Methylosinus trichosporium OB3b: one gene and its partner. Each later gene encodes a partner of the first gene's protein in a complex. Links are inferred from orthologs where the notes say so. Each region holds a gene or a part of one and is shown on either strand. Other genes may lie near its edges. The genes, in order: groL and metK.

The links.
Region 2: the proteins of groL (region 1) and metK are in contact, whole or in part, in a cryo-EM structure (PDB 8P4O), measured with the Escherichia coli proteins. The link is inferred for Methylosinus trichosporium OB3b from one-to-one orthologs.

The regions. Positions count from the first base shown.
Region 1 is NZ_CP023737.1:4,022,592-4,031,065, reverse strand. What follows is about bases 2,667-5,601. They hold groL (chaperonin GroEL), read right to left. Parts: upstream 4,986-5,601; coding sequence 3,348-4,985; downstream 2,667-3,347. Other genes in these bases: groES (co-chaperone GroES), read right to left, coding at 5,036-5,323; CQW49_RS19070 (TonB-dependent receptor), read left to right, coding at 2,667-3,099. Outside these bases: CQW49_RS19075 (DUF2946 family protein), read left to right, coding at 144-512; more of CQW49_RS19070, read left to right, coding at 595-2,666; peptidoglycan-binding protein LysM, read right to left, coding at 5,613-6,107; CQW49_RS19050 (YchJ family protein), read right to left, coding at 6,231-6,746; CQW49_RS19045 (cytochrome-c peroxidase), read right to left, coding at 6,955-8,214; CQW49_RS19040 (DUF2165 family protein), read right to left, coding at 8,330-8,474.
Region 2 is NZ_CP023737.1:1,002,149-1,010,610, forward strand. Bases 4,417-7,339 are described here. They hold metK (methionine adenosyltransferase), read left to right. Parts: upstream 4,417-5,241; coding sequence 5,242-6,438; downstream 6,439-7,339. Other genes in these bases: lnt (apolipoprotein N-acyltransferase), read left to right, coding at 4,417-4,551; CQW49_RS04850 (helix-turn-helix domain-containing protein), read left to right, coding at 4,683-5,120; trmB (tRNA (guanosine(46)-N7)-methyltransferase TrmB), read left to right, coding at 6,435-7,163; CQW49_RS04865 (thioredoxin family protein), read left to right, coding at 7,221-7,339. In the rest of the region: CQW49_RS04825 (flavodoxin family protein), read right to left, coding at 1-338; CQW49_RS04830 (hypothetical protein), read left to right, coding at 455-1,198; CQW49_RS04835 (hypothetical protein), read left to right, coding at 1,253-1,996; CQW49_RS04840 (hypothetical protein), read left to right, coding at 2,057-2,806; more of lnt, read left to right, coding at 2,893-4,416; more of CQW49_RS04865, read left to right, coding at 7,340-8,111; CQW49_RS04870 (LON peptidase substrate-binding domain-containing protein), read left to right, coding at 8,145-8,462. UniProt on the Escherichia coli protein: Catalyzes the formation of S-adenosylmethionine (AdoMet) from methionine and ATP.

The DNA of each region.
Region 1 (8,474 bases):
CTCTGAGGCCTCCGCCCTGTGACATAAATGTCTCTTAACGGATTTTTTAATTTCTGACAATCTGCAGGGTCTTGGAATTGTTCTCCGCTACGCTCTAATGGCCGCCGCTCGTCTCGACACGGTTAACAGCGTACCCCTCGGCAATGGCGCTCCTCACTTTCGTCCGGCTCCTTTTCGTCCTCGCCCTGCTGACGCAGGTCGCGGCCGGCGCATTCGCGTCGCCGCAGAGCGGCGGCGCGCGGCTGTGCGGCTTCACGCATAGCGAGGCGCGCGTCCCGACCGTCGTCGACGCCTCCGAGCAGGCGCCGCAGAGAGAGACGGGCCATCGACATGGCGCCTGCGTCCTCTGCCTCTTCGGCTCGGGGGACGCTCCGCTCCATGCGCGGATACTCGCCGTCGATCCGCTCGCCGTCGCCTCCGGCGCTCGTCTTTCCTTCGTCTATGCCGAGGGGCTGGTCCGCTTTTTCGTCGACCGCAACGCCTCGGCGCGCGCCCCGCCGTCCCTCTCCTGAGCCACGATCATCTCGCACTCGGCGCCGCCGGCGCCGGTGTTCCGGCATGCGCCTTCACAGGCGCCAGGGAAGGACATCGTTCATGCATCGTCATCATCTGCTGCGCGGCGTCTCCGCCGGCGCGCTCCTCGTCTGCGCGTCCGTCATCGCGCCCGCTTTCGCCCAAGAATCGCTGCCGACCATCGATATCGGCGCCGCGCAGACCGAGGGCTCGCCCCGTCCGGCGCCGGTCTCGACCTGGTCGCCGACACGCCCCGACGGCACGTCCGCGCAGGTCGAAAAATTCAAGCTGCCCAATACGGTGGCGAGCGTCACGCGCAAGGATATCGAGGACAAGATCAATGTCATCGACACCGAGGACGTGGTCAAATATCTGCCGAGCCTGTTCGTGCGCAAACGCAACAACGGCGATACGCAAGCCGTGCTTCAGACGCGCACCTGGGGCGTCTCGTCGAGCGCGCGCAGCCTCGTCTACGCGGACGATCTGCTGCTGACCGCGCTGATCGGCAACGACAATACGATCGGCGCGCCGCGCTGGGGCCTCGTCGCCCCGGAGGAGATCGAGCGAGTCGACATGCTCTACGGCCCGTTCTCGGCGCAATATCCGGGCAATTCGCTCGGCGGCGTGCTGCAGATCACGACGCGCATGCCCGACAAGCTGGAAGTGACCGCCAAGCAGAGCGTGTCCTTGCAGGATTTCTCGCTCTATGGAACGAACAAGCTGTTCAATACGGAGGTCACGAGCGCCTCGGTCGGCGACAAGGTCGGCGATTTCTCCTGGTTCGTTTCCGCGAACTACCAGCACGGCACGACGCAGCCGCTCACTTACGCGACCACGGGCGCCGGCGTGATGTATCCCGGCGCCTATTGGGCGACGAACAAATTCGGCGCGCCCAATGTGGTGGTCGGCAGCACCGGCAATCTCGAGAACGATCAGATCAACGCGAAGTTGAAGCTCGCCTATGATTTCTCACAGGCCATTCGCGCGACCTACACGCTGGGCTTCTGGTCGAATGACGGAACCTCGATCCCCGACAACTATCTCGCGCCTGGAACCCAGAACTTCTCGGCCACGCCCGCCCTCTCCGGCTCGACCTTGCAGAGTTTCGGGTCGGGGTATTACCGCATCCAGGAGAAGATGCTCACCAACGCGCTGGCGGTGAAGTCCAACACGGGCGGCCCGTTCGACTTCGAGATCTCGGCCTCACATTTCACCTATCTGCAATCCGATCAGCGCAGCCCCTGGTCGGCGCTCGCGACGGGCGGCTATACGCAGGCCGGCAAGGACGCGCGCTATGACGGGACCTATTGGACGCTTCTCGATCTCAAGGGCATCTTGAGGCCGGAGGGATTCCTTTCCGGTCATGACGTCAGCTTCGGATTGCACGGCGATCAATTCCACCTCAACAATCCGACCTATCTGACGTCCAATTGGACCGCCGGGGCCGCCACCGCCTATCCCGGCGTCGTCCTTTCGGTGGGCAATGGAACGACGCGGACACAGGCGCTCTGGTTCCAGGACTCGTGGAAAGTCCGGCCCGACGTCAAATTCACGGTCGGCGGGCGCTGGGAGCATTGGGAAGCCACGGACGGCTACAATCAGTCGCTGCCGACGAGCGCGGTCAATTCGACAGCGACGGCGATCGCGGCCACGAATCCGAACTCCGTGCAGCCGATCTATCAGCCCAATCTCTATCACACGCGCTTCTCCCCCAAGGGATCGCTGCAATGGACGCCGGATGAGGACTGGACGCTCACCGGCTCGATCGGCCTCGCCAATCGCTTCCCGACCGCGAAGGAGCTCTATAATTTGTCGACGGTCTCGTCGACAGGCCAGAACGTGAACCCCAATCCCAATCTGCGGCCCGAGGTCGCGCTTTCGAGCGAGATCGCGGTGGAACGTAAGATCGGCGAGGACGGCAATGTGCGCGTCTCCTTCTTCAACGAGGAGGTTCGCGACGCGATCATTTCGCAGAGCTCCTATCTCGCCGGCACCAACGTCCTCTCCACGACCAACAGCAATGTCGACAAGATTCGCAATCGCGGCGTCGAGCTCGCCGCGCGCAAGGACAATGTGCTGCTGAAGGGATTGGAGCTCTCGGGCAGCCTCACTTATCTCGACGCGCGGGTTCTGGCCGACAGCAGCTGGGTCCCATCCACGGCCTATCCCTGGAACACCTCGGTCGTCGGCAAGAATGTGCCGAACGTGCCCGACTGGCGCTGGACGCTCGCCGCCACCTATCGGCCGGACGAGCATTGGGCGCTCACCGCGGCGGCGCGCTTCCAGGGCCGCATGTGGACGACGCTCGACAACAATGACGTCGCCCATGGCGTCTATCAGAGCTTCGACCGCTTCTTCGTGCTCGACACCAAGATCTCGTATAAATGGAACCAGCACATCTCCTTCGCCTTCGGCGTCGACAACATCAACAACTATAAATACTTCCTGTTCCACCCGTTCCCGCAGCGGACCTTCGTCTTCTCAGGAAAATACGAGTTCGGTCATAATCGCGGCGAGCGCGGCATCTTCTTCGAGGGTGACGAGCCGGGCCTGTTCGACGCCTTCCGCACCGCCCTCGCGCGGTGAGATCGGAGTAAGATGGGGCGGCCCGGAGCCGATACGCGCTCCGGGCCGCCTTGCTTCCTCGCGGCGGGGCAAGCTTGCCGCGAAAGAAGACAGGAGAGCGCCGTCTCTCGAGGAAGACGGCGCGGCATGGGGTTCCGAGGCCGATGTTTCGCCCGAGCCGGCGATGCTCTGCTGTGCCGCAGCGCACATCACGAAGAAAAGGCCCCGGATCGCTCCGGGGCCTTCGTTTTTTCTCGGGGGAAGCGAGATCAGAAATCCATGCCGCCCATGCCGCCGCCCGGAGGCATCGCCGGCATGGTCTCCTTCTTCGGCTGCTCGGTGATCGTCGCCTCGGTGGTGACGATGAGGCCGGCGATCGAGGACGCGTCCTGCAGCGCCGTGCGCACGACCTTGGTCGGGTCGATGATGCCGAACTTCAGCAGATCGCCATATTCGCCGGTCTGGGCGTCATAGCCGTGATTGTAGTCCGTGGACTCGAGCAGCTTGCCGACCACGACCGCGCCGTCGCCGCCGGCGTTGTCCACGATCTGACGCGCCGGAGCCTGGATCGCCTTGCGGACGATCGAAACGCCGGTCTGCTGATCGGAATTGGCGACCTTGATGTCGGCGAGAGCGGCGATGGCGCGCAGCAGCGCGACGCCGCCGCCGGGGGAGATGCCTTCCTGCACCGCGGCGCGGGTGGCGTTGAGCGCGTCGTCGACGCGGTCCTTCTTCTCCTTCACCTCGACCTCGGTCGCGCCGCCGACGCGGATCACCGCGACGCCGCCCGCGAGCTTGGCGAGACGCTCCTGCATCTTCTCACGGTCGTAGTCCGAGGTGGTCTCCTCGATCTGCGCCTTGATCTGCTGGACGCGGGCCTCGATGTCCTTCTTCTCGCCGGCGCCGTCGATGACCGTCGTGTTCTCCTTGTCGATGCGGATGCGCTTGGCGCGGCCGAGCAGCGGGAGAGTGACGTTCTCGAGCTTGATGCCGAGATCCTCGGAGACGACCTGGCCGCCCGTCAGGATGGCGATGTCCTCGAGCATGGCCTTGCGGCGATCGCCGAAGCCCGGAGCCTTCACGGCCGCGATCTTCAGACCGCCGCGCAGCTTGTTGACGACGAGAGTGGCGAGCGCCTCGCCTTCGACGTCCTCGGCGATGATGAGCAGCGGCTTGCCGGTCTGCACAACGGCCTCGAGGATCGGCAGCAGCGGCTGCAGCGTCGACAGCTTCTTCTCGTGGATGAGGATATAGGGATCCTCGAGCTCGGCGATGAGACGCTCGGCGTTGGTGATGAAGTAAGGCGAGAGATAGCCGCGGTCGAACTGCAGGCCCTCGACGATGACGGTCTCGGAGTCGAGGCTCTTGGCCTCCTCCACCGTGATCACGCCCTCATTGCCGACCTTCTGCACCGCCTTGGCGATCTCCTGGCCGATGTAGCTGTCGCCGTTCGCCGAGATGGTGCCGACCTGGGCGATCTCGTCGTTGGAGGTGACCTTCTTGGAGTTCTTCTTGAGGTCGGCGACCACCGCCTCGACCGCGAGGTCGATGCCGCGCTTCAAATCCTGCGGGTTGAGGCCGGCCGCGACCGCCTTGGCACCTTCGCGAGCGATGGCGGCGGCGAGCACGGTGGCCGTCGTGGTGCCGTCGCCGGCGGTGTCGTTCTGCTTGGAGGCGACCTCACGAACGAGCTGCGCGCCGAGATTCTCGAACTTGTCGGCGAGCTCGATCTCCTTGGCGACGGTGACGCCGTCCTTGGTAATGCGCGGCGCGCCGAAGCTCTTCTCGATGACGACGTTGCGGCCCTTGGGGCCGAGAGTGACCTTCACCGCATTGGCGAGGATCTCGACGCCGCGCAGGATACGATCGCGCGCGTCGGAGGAGAAACGGATGTCCTTGGCTGCCATTGTCGTTCAGCTCCGTTGGAATAAGAGAATGTCGGGGAAAGCGCGAGGCGTCAGACGATCACGCCCAGAATGTCGCTTTCCTTCATGATGAGGAGATCTTCCCCGTCGATCTTGACCTCGGTGCCGGACCATTTGCCGAACAGCACGCGGTCGCCTTCCTTCACATCGAGGGCGACGAGCTTGCCGCTCTCGTCGCGCGAGCCCGGGCCGACGGCGATGACCTTGCCCTCGGCGGGCTTTTCCTTGGCGGTGTCCGGAATGATGATGCCGCCTTTGGTCTTGTCCTCGCCCTCGAGGCGCTTGACCACGACCCGGTCGTGGAGGGGACGGAACGCCATGTCGTCTTCCTTCATCTGGAGCCGGCGCGTCGCCGCGACGCGCGGGCGAAGATTGCGTAAAATGCCCATTAGCACTCACCCGCGGCGAGTGCCAGCAGGCAGGCGGTGACATAGGAACGCGCCCCCGCCTTGTCAAGGCGAGAGGCGTGAACTTCGTCGCGGCGAAGAACAAGTTTCTGATTATGCTGGGAAAGAAAGTTGAGGCGCCGGGCGAGAGCGGCGTCGCGCCGTCCCGGGTCCGATAAGAATTCGGCCGGGGCGCTCGGGCTCCGGCCGTCGGATGGGGCGGTCAGCGACGCGCTTCGGCGCCCTGCCCGGTCTTGGGAATGCGCAGCACCTGGCCGGGGTAGATCTTGTCCGGGTCCGACAGCAGCGGCTTGTTGGCGGCGAAGATCTCCTCATATTTGCCGCCCTTGCCGGCGCCATATTGCGACTCGGCGATCTTCCACAAGGTGTCTCCCTGGCGCACCTTGTAGAAGAGCGACTCGGTCTCGGTCTTGCCGACAGCGATATTGCTCTCGACCTGGGAGACGCCCTTGGTGTTGCCTACGGCGAGCACGATCTTCTCCGCCTCGCTGGTCGAGGCCGCCTTGCCGCCGAGCTTGACCTTGTCGCCTTCGACATTGATCTCGATCTTGGAGGCGTCGAGCCCCTGCTTCTCGATCTCCTTCTTCAATTCTTCGGGCGGCGCCGCGGCGTTCTCGGTCGCGCCCTTGGGAGCCGGCGCGTCCTTGGCGATCGGCTCGCCGCTCTTGGCGTGGTTCCAGAAATTGAAGAGACCCATTCGTCTTCTCCTTCACAGCATGGACGCGGCGGGAAGGCTCTCGCTCGCGTGCGGCTTAGATAGGGCGGAGACGGCGGGGTCGAGGGCGCCGGCGCGGCGCAGGGGGGCTGAACGGCCGGTCGTTCAGGCGGCGGCGCCGCAGCACTTCTTGTATTTCTTGCCCGACCCGCAAGAACAAGGATCATTGCGGCCCGGCCGCGCCTCGCGGATGACGGGCGCGCTCTTGCGGGCCTCGCCTTCGACGAAATACCAACGCTGATCGGCCGCCTCGAAGCGGAACAGGGCGCGCTCGCGATGCGTCTGACGCAGCCCTTCGGCGATATAATGGGCGGTGAAGTCGACATGGCCGGTCGCATCGCCCGGCTGGCCGTCCGCCGTCGCCTCGACATCCAGGCCGAGCCATTGCGAATTTTTCGACCAGCCGGTCGCCGCCTCGCGATGAAAGCCGGCGCGATGCTCGGGCGCCAGCGTGTCGTGCAGATAATCGATGTCGCCGAGCGCATAGGCCGTGTAGCGCGAGCGCATGAGCGCCTCCGCGGTCGGCGCGGGCCTCGACCCGTCGACATAGGGGCCACAGCAGGCGGAGAGAGGCGCCGGCTCAGCGTCTTTGGCGCGGCAGGGGCAAGGCTGTTCGGTCATGCGGGATGCGGCTCGTGTCGGAGAAAAAGATGCGGGACGACTACACCAGTTCCGCCGAGATCGAAAATGCGCCCGCCGTCCAGAACACGCCCTTTGCATGGAGTTGAAGAGAACCAGAAGGCTCGCGGTCCAAGCCCGGATCCGGACCGCGAGCCTTCAGATGAGTGAATTGTGATGATCGAACGATTTCGTTCGATCGGACAGCGCTCTAATGCCCCGCCGCCGGCGGCCGATCGGTGAGCGTCAGCAGAAAGGCCACGATCGCATCGATCTCGCCGTCGTCGAGCCGCGGCTTCTCGCCGGGATTGCGATCATAGGGGACCTCCTTCACATTCACATTCTCGTGGCTCTTGGGGGCGAGATCGTTGAATTTCGCCACTTTGCCGTCGACCTTGGGAAACCAGCGCTCGGGATTGGTGTCGCGCGTCGCATAGAAGGCGACGACGTCGCGCAGGCTCGAGAACACGCCATTATGCAGATAGGGGCCGGTGATCGCGACATTGCGCAAGGTCGGCGTCTTGAACTGCCCGCACAGCCCATCGACATAGCTCTGCGGCGCGAGCGGCCGAAACGCCTTGCGGACGCAGAGACCGGGATCGAAGAAGGCCGGGTCCTTGTTGTCGGGAATCTCGGGGTTGCGCGGCGCGCCGAGCGCATCGAAGGTGAAATCGGTGAACAGCCAGTCCTGCGGCTTGTGCGAGCCGGTCTGGCCCGCGTGGCAGGCGAGGCAATTGCCCTTCTTCTTGTCCTTGAACAGAGCGAAGCCGCGCGCCTCCTCCTTGGTCAGCTTCGCCTTGCCGCGCAGAAAATCGTCGAATTTCGACGAGAACGGGTGAAAGCGCGGCGTGCTTTCGAAGGCCGCGACCGCGCGGGCGATCTTCTCGAAGGCGTCCGGCTCGGAAAAAACAGTCTCGCCATAGACCTCTTTGGCGAGCCCGGCGTAATCGCCGGCTTTGATCTTGTCGAGCACGGCGGCCTTGGACGGATTGTTCATCTCGCGCGGCTCGAGCAGAGGCCCCTCCACCTGCGCGACGAGATCGTCGGCGCGCCCGTCCCAGAACATGCCGCCGGCTGGAACCAGCGCGCCCTCGGTCGCCTCCTCCTCCTGCTCCTCGACGAGGCCGAAACGCGGCGAGAAGGAGAGATAGGAGAGCGTGGGCGTGTTGCGCTTGCCGAGCACGCCGGGACGGCTGCCCTGCGCCAGCGCCGGAACCGGCGAGCCGTTGTTGCCCTGAAAGGCCTTGGACGCGTCATGGCAGGAGGCGCAGGAGACGCCCGGCGGCTCCGAGAGGCGCGCATCCTCGAAAATCCTCTTGCCCAGCAGCTCCTTCGGCGACAATCCCGCCTCATCCGCAGCGGGCGCCGGAGCCGCGGTCTCGGCCGTCGCAGGGCCGGAAACGGCGACGAAAAAACTGAGAACCGCCCCGGACGCCAGCGTCGCGAGCCGGCGCGAGAGCGCGGGCGCCATGAGAAACTCCGAATGCGAGAGATGCGCGATAAGCCTTATCTCGGCGCGAAATGTAGAAAATACGAAACGCGCGCGTCAAACGAGATAGATTGGACGCCTTCCAAACTAAAGCGCTTCAGGCGCGCGCGTCGCAAGGCTCCGGTGTCGCGAGAAAGATCAGCACGATCGCCAAAATCACGAGAAAGCGGAAGGCCGGCTGCTGGAAGTTCCACTCGGCGGAACGCCACATCTGCAGCCATTCGCCGCCGACGATCATGAAG
Region 2 (8,462 bases), 3.0 Mb from region 1 along the record:
CCGGTCGCGACGCTCTCGACGCTGCGCCGCGCTCCGGTCCCGTCGCTGCCGGCGCGCACATAGAGCACATAAGGGAGCCCCTGCGTGCGCTCGAGGCAGGGATAATAGCAGCGGTCGAAAAAATCCTTCAGCGCGCCGCTCATATAGCCGAGGTTCTCGGTGGTCCCGATGAGGATCGCGTGGGCGCCCAGCACATCGTCCGGCGTCGTCGCGAGCGGCGCGAGGCACAAGGTCTCGACGCCGGCGATCTCGTCCGCTCCGGCGCGCGCAGCCTCACGCAGCCGCAGCGTGTTCGGCGACGGCGCATGGGCGACGACGAGCAGGCGTTTTGTCGTCATTCGCGCTTTTCTCCCCGAACGTAAGCTCGACAATCGCGGCCATGTCTCTTATGGTTCGGCTCGCGCATGGCGCTTCCGCTTCCGCCGCGCGATATTCATTGCACAGGACCACATTGATGAAAAAATCGATCTGCATCGTCGCATTGCTGACCTTCGCCGCGCCGGGATGGACGGCGACGAAAACGCTCAAACGCACCATCGACGAGACCCAGCTGCAGGGATATGTCGCGACGCCGCCGACCGGCTGGGCGCCCACAGCATTCATCTATGGCGCCGCCACGCCGACCGGCTCGGCGAATCCGGCGGTCTATGCGATCTCGAACCGCATGTTCCTGCGCAACGCCTTCAATCCCTACGCCCCGCCTCCGACCACGCCTCCGCCACTCGCCGGTCTGACATTGATCTCGCTCTCGCGCTACGCCCTGACCAGAGAAAACCTGCCGGACGCCGTCCAGATAACGGCCAGCGACTGCGTTTTTTCGGCCTATGGCGTTTCCAAAGTGTGCCCCTATCTCTACACCGCCGCGCGGCCCGCAGCGGCTCTGCCGGGCGGCCTCGTCGTCTTGGTCATGAAGCCGGTCGTGTACAGGAATGGCGCTTATCTGAAATATTGGGAATATGTCTTCGATCCGAGCGCGGTCGGCGCGGACCGCTGGCGGCTCGTGCAGGACGGTCTCAGCGACACCCCTATGGTGAATTTGTTCGTGGACGAGGCTGCCGACAACGTTTCCGGAGCGCGCGGCAGAGCGAGCGAAGTGAACATCCCGGGCCAGACCTTCAAGGTCGCCGATGTGAACTGGTATCTCTTCAAGCGACAGTCTCCGACCGTCGTGCAGGTCTATCAGATCGCGCCGAAATGAGCCGCGCCATACTGCATCATGACTTTCATCAGGGATGATCGAAGGATCGCATCCATGAAAAAAACGATTTGCGTCGTCGCGGGACTGATGATCTCGGCGTCGACCGCGCCAGCGGGAACGGCGACGCTGAAGCGCACCATCGACGAAACCCAGCTGCAAGGATATGTCGCCACGCCGCCGGCCGGCTGGGCTCCCACCCGCTTCGTGTACGGGGCCGCGACGCCGATCGGCTCGGCGTCGCCGGCAGTCTATGCGATCTCGAGACAAAGCTCGCTGCTGGAAACCGCCGGCTCCAACGCCACGCCCCCGACGGCGCCTCCGCCGCCCAGTGGCTTGACGCTGATCTCGCTGTCGCGAAACGTTCTCACAAAAGAAAACCTGCCGGACGCCGTTCAAGTGAAGGCCAGCGACTGCAACCTTCTGGTCTACGGCACACCCGATACATGCCCTGCTCTCTATGTCGTCGCGAGGCCCTCTGCGGCGCTGCCGGGCGCCCTCGTTGTTATGATCATAAAGCCGGTTCTGTATAAAAAAAGCACCTCACCGAAATATTGGGAATATGTGTTCGATCCGAGCGCGGTCGGCGCCGAACGCTGGCTGCTCGTGAAGGACGGGCTCGCCGACAAAGCCATTCTCGACCTGCTCGGGGACGAGTCCATCGACCCTTCCGGGGTGCGCGTAGGCTCGAGCGAAATGAACATCCCGGGCCAGACCTTCAAGGTCGCCGATCCGAACTGGCTTCTCTTCAAGCGACAGTCTCCCACCGTCGTGCAGGCCTATCAGATCGCGCCGAAGTAAGGGCGCCGCGCGCCATTCCGCATCATGACATTCATCAGGGATGATCGAAGGATCGCATCCATGAAAAAAACGATTTGCGTCGTCGCGGGACTGATGATCTCGGCGTCGACAGTGCTTGCGGCGACGAAAACGCTGAGGCGCACCATCGACGAGACCCAGCTGCAAGGCTATGTCGCCACGCCGCCGGCGGGCTGGGCCCAGAACAAATTCACCTATGGGGCGGCGACGCCGATCGGCTCCGCGTCGCCGGCAGTCTATGCGATCTCGAACCAGATTGTTCTGAGGACGCCTTCGACGCCGTCCATACCGCTTCCGACGGTCCCGCCGCCGCCTGTCGGCGTGACGCTGATCTCGCTTTCCCGTTCGTCGGCCATGATCAAGGAAAACCTGCCGGACGCGGTTCAGATCACCGCCAGCGACTGCATCTTGTCCTATAATGAGGCCCACAACCTCTGCCCTAATCTCTACACACTGGCGAGACCTGCGGCGGCGCTTCCGGGCGGACTGCTTTTCATGATGTTGAAGCCGGTTCGCCGCGGGACGAGCTTCGTTTCGAAATATTTTCTGTATGTCTTCGACCCGAGCGCGGACGGAGTCGCACGCTGGTTGTACATTGAAAGTGGGATCGCCGATTCATCCATGATCCAAATGTTCGTGGACGAATACGAGACCTACTCCTCCAACGACGTCGGCAAGCACGAAGAAATAAAACTGCCGGGCCAGACTTTCCAGGTCGCCGATCCGAACTGGTATCTCTTCGAGCGACAATCTCCCACGATCATGAAAGTCTATCAGATCGCGCCGAAATGAGCGCGTCGTCGCCCGCTCGCGCGAAGCTCTAGGGCGCGGGGCGGGAAGCGGCTAGGATCGCCCTGTCTCGAATCGAGCAGGACTCCATGACGCAGGCTTCGATCACAACGGATGGCGCGGGCGCGCGGCCCGCCCTCACTCTTCCCCAGCGCGTCATCCTCGCCGAGGGCTGGACGCGGCGGGGGATCGCCTTTCTCGCCGGCGCCTGCGGAGCGCTCGCCCTCGCGCCGATCGATTTCGCGCCCGCGATGGCCGTCCCCATGTGCGCCGCCGTCTGGCTGCTCGACGGTGCGGCGGCGGCGCGCGGCGCGGGCGCGCTCTCCTTCGCCCGGGGCTCGATGCTGTCCGCGGCGGCGGCCGGCTGGTGGCTCGGCTTCGGCTATTTCCTCGCCGGCCTCTGGTGGCTCGGCGCCGCGCTGCTGGTGCAGGCCGATCAATTCGCTTGGGCGCTGCCGCTCGCCGTCATCGGCGTGCCGGCCGGCCTCGCCTGCTTCACCGCGCTCGGCTTCGCCCTCGCCCGGCTGCTGTGGACGCCGGGCTCGCTGCGCGTCTTCGCGCTCGCCGCCGGGCTCTCCGCCTCCGAATGGCTGCGCGGCCATGTGATGACCGGCTTCCCCTGGAATGATGTCGGCATGGCGCTGGCGAGCGTCCCCGTGCTCGACCAGACGGCGGCGCTCGTCGGCCTGCACGGGCTCGACATTCTCGCGGTGATCCTGTTCGCCGCGCCCGCCACGCTCGCCGACGGCGGAAGGCGGCGGATGACGCCGGCGATCCTCGTCGCTCTGATCCTCACCGCCGCAATGGGCGTCTACGGGGGCCTGCGCCTCCTGCGCGGCGAGAGCGGCTTCGTCGACGGCGTGACGCTGCGGCTGATGCAGCCCAATCTGCCGCAGGACGCCAAATTCAAGCCGGAGAACGGCGGCGAGATTCTGCGCCGCTATCTCGAGCTCACCGACCGAGCCATAGCCCCGGGCCATTCCGGCGTCGCCGATGTGACGCATGTGATCTGGCCGGAATCGGCCTTTCCCTTCATCCTCTCGCGTGAGCCGCAGGCAATGGCGCGCATCGCCGCGACGCTGCAGAATGCGACGCTGCTGACCGGCGCCGCGCGTGTCGAGGACGCGCCGGGCGGGGCGCGCCGCACGAAAATCTTCAACGCCATTCTCGCCTTGCAGCGCGGCCGCATCGTCGCCGCCTATGACAAGATTCATCTCGTGCCCTTCGGCGAATATCTGCCGCTCGCCGGCCTGCTCGGGCCGCTCGGCGCCACCCATCTCGTGCCCGGAGTCTGGGACGCAGGCGCCGGCCCGCGGCGCCTGCGCGCGCCCGGCCTGCCGCTCGCCGCGCCGCTCGTCTGCTATGAGGCGATCTTCCCCGGCGAGACCGTCGAGCCCGACGGGCCGGAGCGGCCGCAATTTCTGCTCAACGTCACCAATGACGGCTGGTTCGGCGCGACCAGCGGGCCCTATCAGCACTTCGCCCAGGCGCGCCTGCGCGCCATCGAGGAGGGTCTGCCGCTGGTGCGCGCGGCCAATACGGGCGTCTCCGCCATCGTCGATCCATATGGGCGAATTCTCGGCGCTCTGCCACTCGGAGTCGAAGATGTGCTCGACGGCCGTCTGCCCAAGCCGGCGAGCCCGCCTCCCTTTGCCCTCCATCCTTTTCTCTGGACTTCAACGCTTTGGTTCTTCACAATAATTTTTGCGGCTCTGGGGCGTGTTCGCGGGTTTGCGGGTTTGACTTGACGGCTCGAGCGGGTGCTTAATGGCGAACCGTCGGCGCCGCGCGGGCGCCGACGTGACAGGCTGTCGAACCCGATGGTAATTCAATTCTATCCGACCGAAGTCGGTGAGTTGGGCAAGGGAGATCAAACGCAGTGAAGAAGGCGCCCGATCCGATAGACCGGCATGTCGGAAGCCGCGTGCGCATGCAGCGCGTCTTGCTGAAAATGAGCCAGGAGAAGCTCGGCGAAGCGCTGGGGCTGACCTTCCAGCAAGTGCAGAAATACGAGAAGGGCACCAATCGCATCGGCGCGAGCCGGCTTCAGCAGATTTCGAAGACGCTGAACGTCCCGCCGTCCTTCTTCTTCGATGGCGCGCCGTCGGTGGGCGCGCCGGGCGACGGCTTCGCCGAGGAATCCTCGTCGCAATATGTGGTCGAGTTCCTGTCCACGGCCGAGGGGCTGCATCTCAACCGCGCTTTCGCCCGCATCAAGGACCCGAAGGTGCGCAAGCGGGTGATCGATCTCATCTCCACCCTCGCCGACCAGAGCGAGGACGGCGTCCCCGCGGGCGGCGAGGACGCCGCGAAATAGCCGCGCCGGACGGCGCCGGCGTACGGAGCCTCCGATAGAGCGCGACTTGACGAGCGGGCTCGCGCCTGTACTGATCTACCGAACCGCGATGGCCCGAGGACGGTTCCACGCGCAGACGGAGATGGACGTGACGCGACAGAACTATCTTTTCACGAGCGAGTCGGTTTCCGAGGGTCATCCCGACAAGGTTTGCGACCGCATCTCGGACGAGATCGTCGATCTTTTCTTTCGTGAGGGGGCCAAATTCGGCGTCGATCCCTATCTGATCCGCGTCGCGGCCGAGACTCTCTCCACCACCAATCGCGTGGTGATCGCCGGCGAGGTGCGCGGCCCGGCCATTCCCAAGGAGCAGATCGTCGACGTCGCCCGCAAGGCCATTCACGCGATCGGCTATGAGCAGGACGGCTTCCACTGGCAGCACGCCGATGTCGAGGTGCTGCTGCACGCCCAGTCGGCGGACATCGCCCAGGGCGTCGACGCCGCCGGCAACAAGGACGAAGGCGCGGGCGACCAGGGCATCATGTTCGGCTACGCCGTGCGCGAGACGCCGGATCTGATGCCGGCGCCGCTCTATTACGCCCACAAGATTCTCGAGAGCCTCGCCCAGGCGCGCCACTCCGGCAAGGAGAAGGGCCTCGGCCCGGACGCCAAGAGCCAGGTGACGCTGCGCTATGAGAACGGCAAGCCGGTGGAGGCGACGCAGATCGTGCTGTCGCATCAGCACACCGACGAGAGCCTCTCGCCGCAGGATATTCGCAAGCTCGTCGAGCCCTATATCGTCGCGGCGCTGCCGTCCGGCTGGATCACCAAGGAGACGGTCTGGCACGTCAATCCGACCGGCAAGTTCCACATCGGCGGCCCGGACGGCGACGCCGGCCTCACCGGCCGCAAGATCATCGTCGACACTTACGGCGGCGCGGCCCCGCATGGCGGCGGCGCCTTCTCGGGCAAGGATCCGACCAAGGTCGACCGCTCGGCGGCCTATGCGGCCCGCTATCTCGCCAAGAACATCGTCGCCGCCGGCCTCGCCGATCGCGCGACGCTGCAGCTCTCCTATGCGATCGGCGTCGCCGAGCCCCTGTCGATCTATGTCGATCTGCACGGAACCGGTCAGGTCGCGGAGGACAAGCTGGAAGCGGTGCTGCCGCAGATCATGCGGCTGTCGCCGCGCGGCATCAGAGAGCATCTCCAGTTCAATAAGCCGATCTACGCCCGCACCTCGGCCTATGGCCATTTCGGCCGGACGCCGGACGCGGAGGGCGGCTTCTCCTGGGAGAAGACCGACCTCGCCGACGCGCTGAAGGCGCATTTCTCCTGAGCGGAGACAAGACGCAGGGGCGGAGCGGGGCGGCGGCGGGCGAGGATTTCACGCCTCGCCGCCTCTATGGGCGCAGCAAGGGCAAGGCGCTGCGGCCCGGCCAGGCCCGCCTCATCGACGAGCTGCTGCCGAAGCTGCTGCTCGATCTCAGCGCGCCCGCGCCGCATGACGCGCGGGCGCTGTTCGATTCGCGAGTGCGCGAGACGCGTCTCGAGATCGGCTTCGGCGGCGGCGAGCATCTGATCGCGACCGCGGCGCGCAACCCGGACGTCGGCTTCATCGGCTGCGAGCCCTTCGTCAACGGCATGGCCCGCCTGCTCGCGCGCATCGCCGCGGAGGGCCTCGGCAATATTCGCCTGCGCCAGGGCGACGCCATCGAGGTCGTCGACTGGCTGCCGGACGCCAGCCTCGCGCGCGTCTATCTGTTCTATCCCGATCCCTGGCCGAAGCGGCGCCACCGCAAGCGCCGCCTCGTCTCGCCGGACAATCTCGCCAAGCTCGCCCGCGTCATGACGCCGGGCGCGCAATTGCGCTTTGCGACCGACATAGACGATTATGCCGGCTGGACGCTGGCGCGCCTCGCCGCCTCGCCCGATTTCGACTGGCGCGCGCAGTCGGCGCAGGACTGGCTCTCGCCCTGGGACGGTTGGACGCAGACGAAATACGAGGCGAAAGCGATGGCGGCCGGCCGCAAACCGGTCTATCTGACATTCGCGAGGCGTTGAGGACGCGGGATGTTCCAAAGGCGTCGATGACGCCGTCTCGGCGGGAGATTCGCTACAATGGCGACGGAAGCATTCGGCGCGGGCGATGGCGCGCAAGAGACGACGACGGCGGGATTTCGCGCCGATGTGATGGAAGCTTCGTTGCGCCAGCCCGTGCTGGTCGACTTCTGGGCTCCGTGGTGCGGCCCTTGCAAGCAGCTCGCGCCGGCGCTCGAACGCGCCGTCAAGGCGGCCGGCGGCAAGGTGAAGCTCGTCAAGATGAACATCGACGACCATCCGGAGATCGCCGGCCAGCTCGGGATCAAATCGATCCCCGCCGTGATCGCCTTCGTGCGCGGCCGACCCGCCGACGGCTTCGTCGGCGCCCTGCCCGAGACTCAGCTGCGCGGCTTCGTCGAGCGGCTCGTCGGCCCGCTCGAGGACGAGGGCGCTGACGCTTTCCTCGTCGCCGAGGCGCTGATCGGCGAAGGCGATCTCGCCGGCGCCGAAGCCATTCTGACCGATCTCGTCTCGCGCGACCCGCCGCTGCCGAAAGCCGTGGCGGAGCTCGCCCGGCTGCTCGTCGAGCAGGATCGCCTCGCCGAGGCGCAGGCGTTGCTCGAGGGGCTTGCGGCCGAGCTCGCCGGAGACGCCGGCGTCGCGGCCGCGGCGGCGACGCTCGAGAATGCGCTGCGCGCCTCCGAGCTCGACGAGGTCGACGAATTGCAAAGGCGCATCGCCTTCGATCCCGATGATCTGCAAGCGCGCTTCGATCTCGCTCTGGCGCTCAACGCCAAGGGCAAGCGCGATGACGCCGCGACGGCGCTCCTTGACATCATCCGCAAGGACCGTAGTTGGAGCGACGATGGGGCGAGGAAGCAGCTCATCCAATTCTTCGACGCCTGGGGTCCGCTCGATAAGGCGACCATCGGCGCCAGACGACGCCTGTCGTCGCTATTGTTCTCCTGAGAGAGGAGTGGCGTCGATCGCTGCGCGGCCCAAATGAGCGTCAACCGTCCCTACAAAGATGCGAACGGACTGCCGGAAGTGCTTCCGGTGTTTCCGCTGACGCGCGCGCTGCTGCTGCCGCGCGGCGAGCTGCCGCTCAATATTTTCGAGCCGCGCTATCTCGCCATGATCGACGACGCCATCGCGTCGCAGCGCGTGATCGGCATGATTCAGCCTCTGTCCGGCGAGGATGAGCGCGAGGCGGCGCCGGCGCTGCACCGGACCGGCTGCGCCGGCCGCATCACCCGCTTCCTCGAGACGGGCGATGGCCGCTATATGATCTCGCTCACGGGAATCGCCCGTTTCGACATC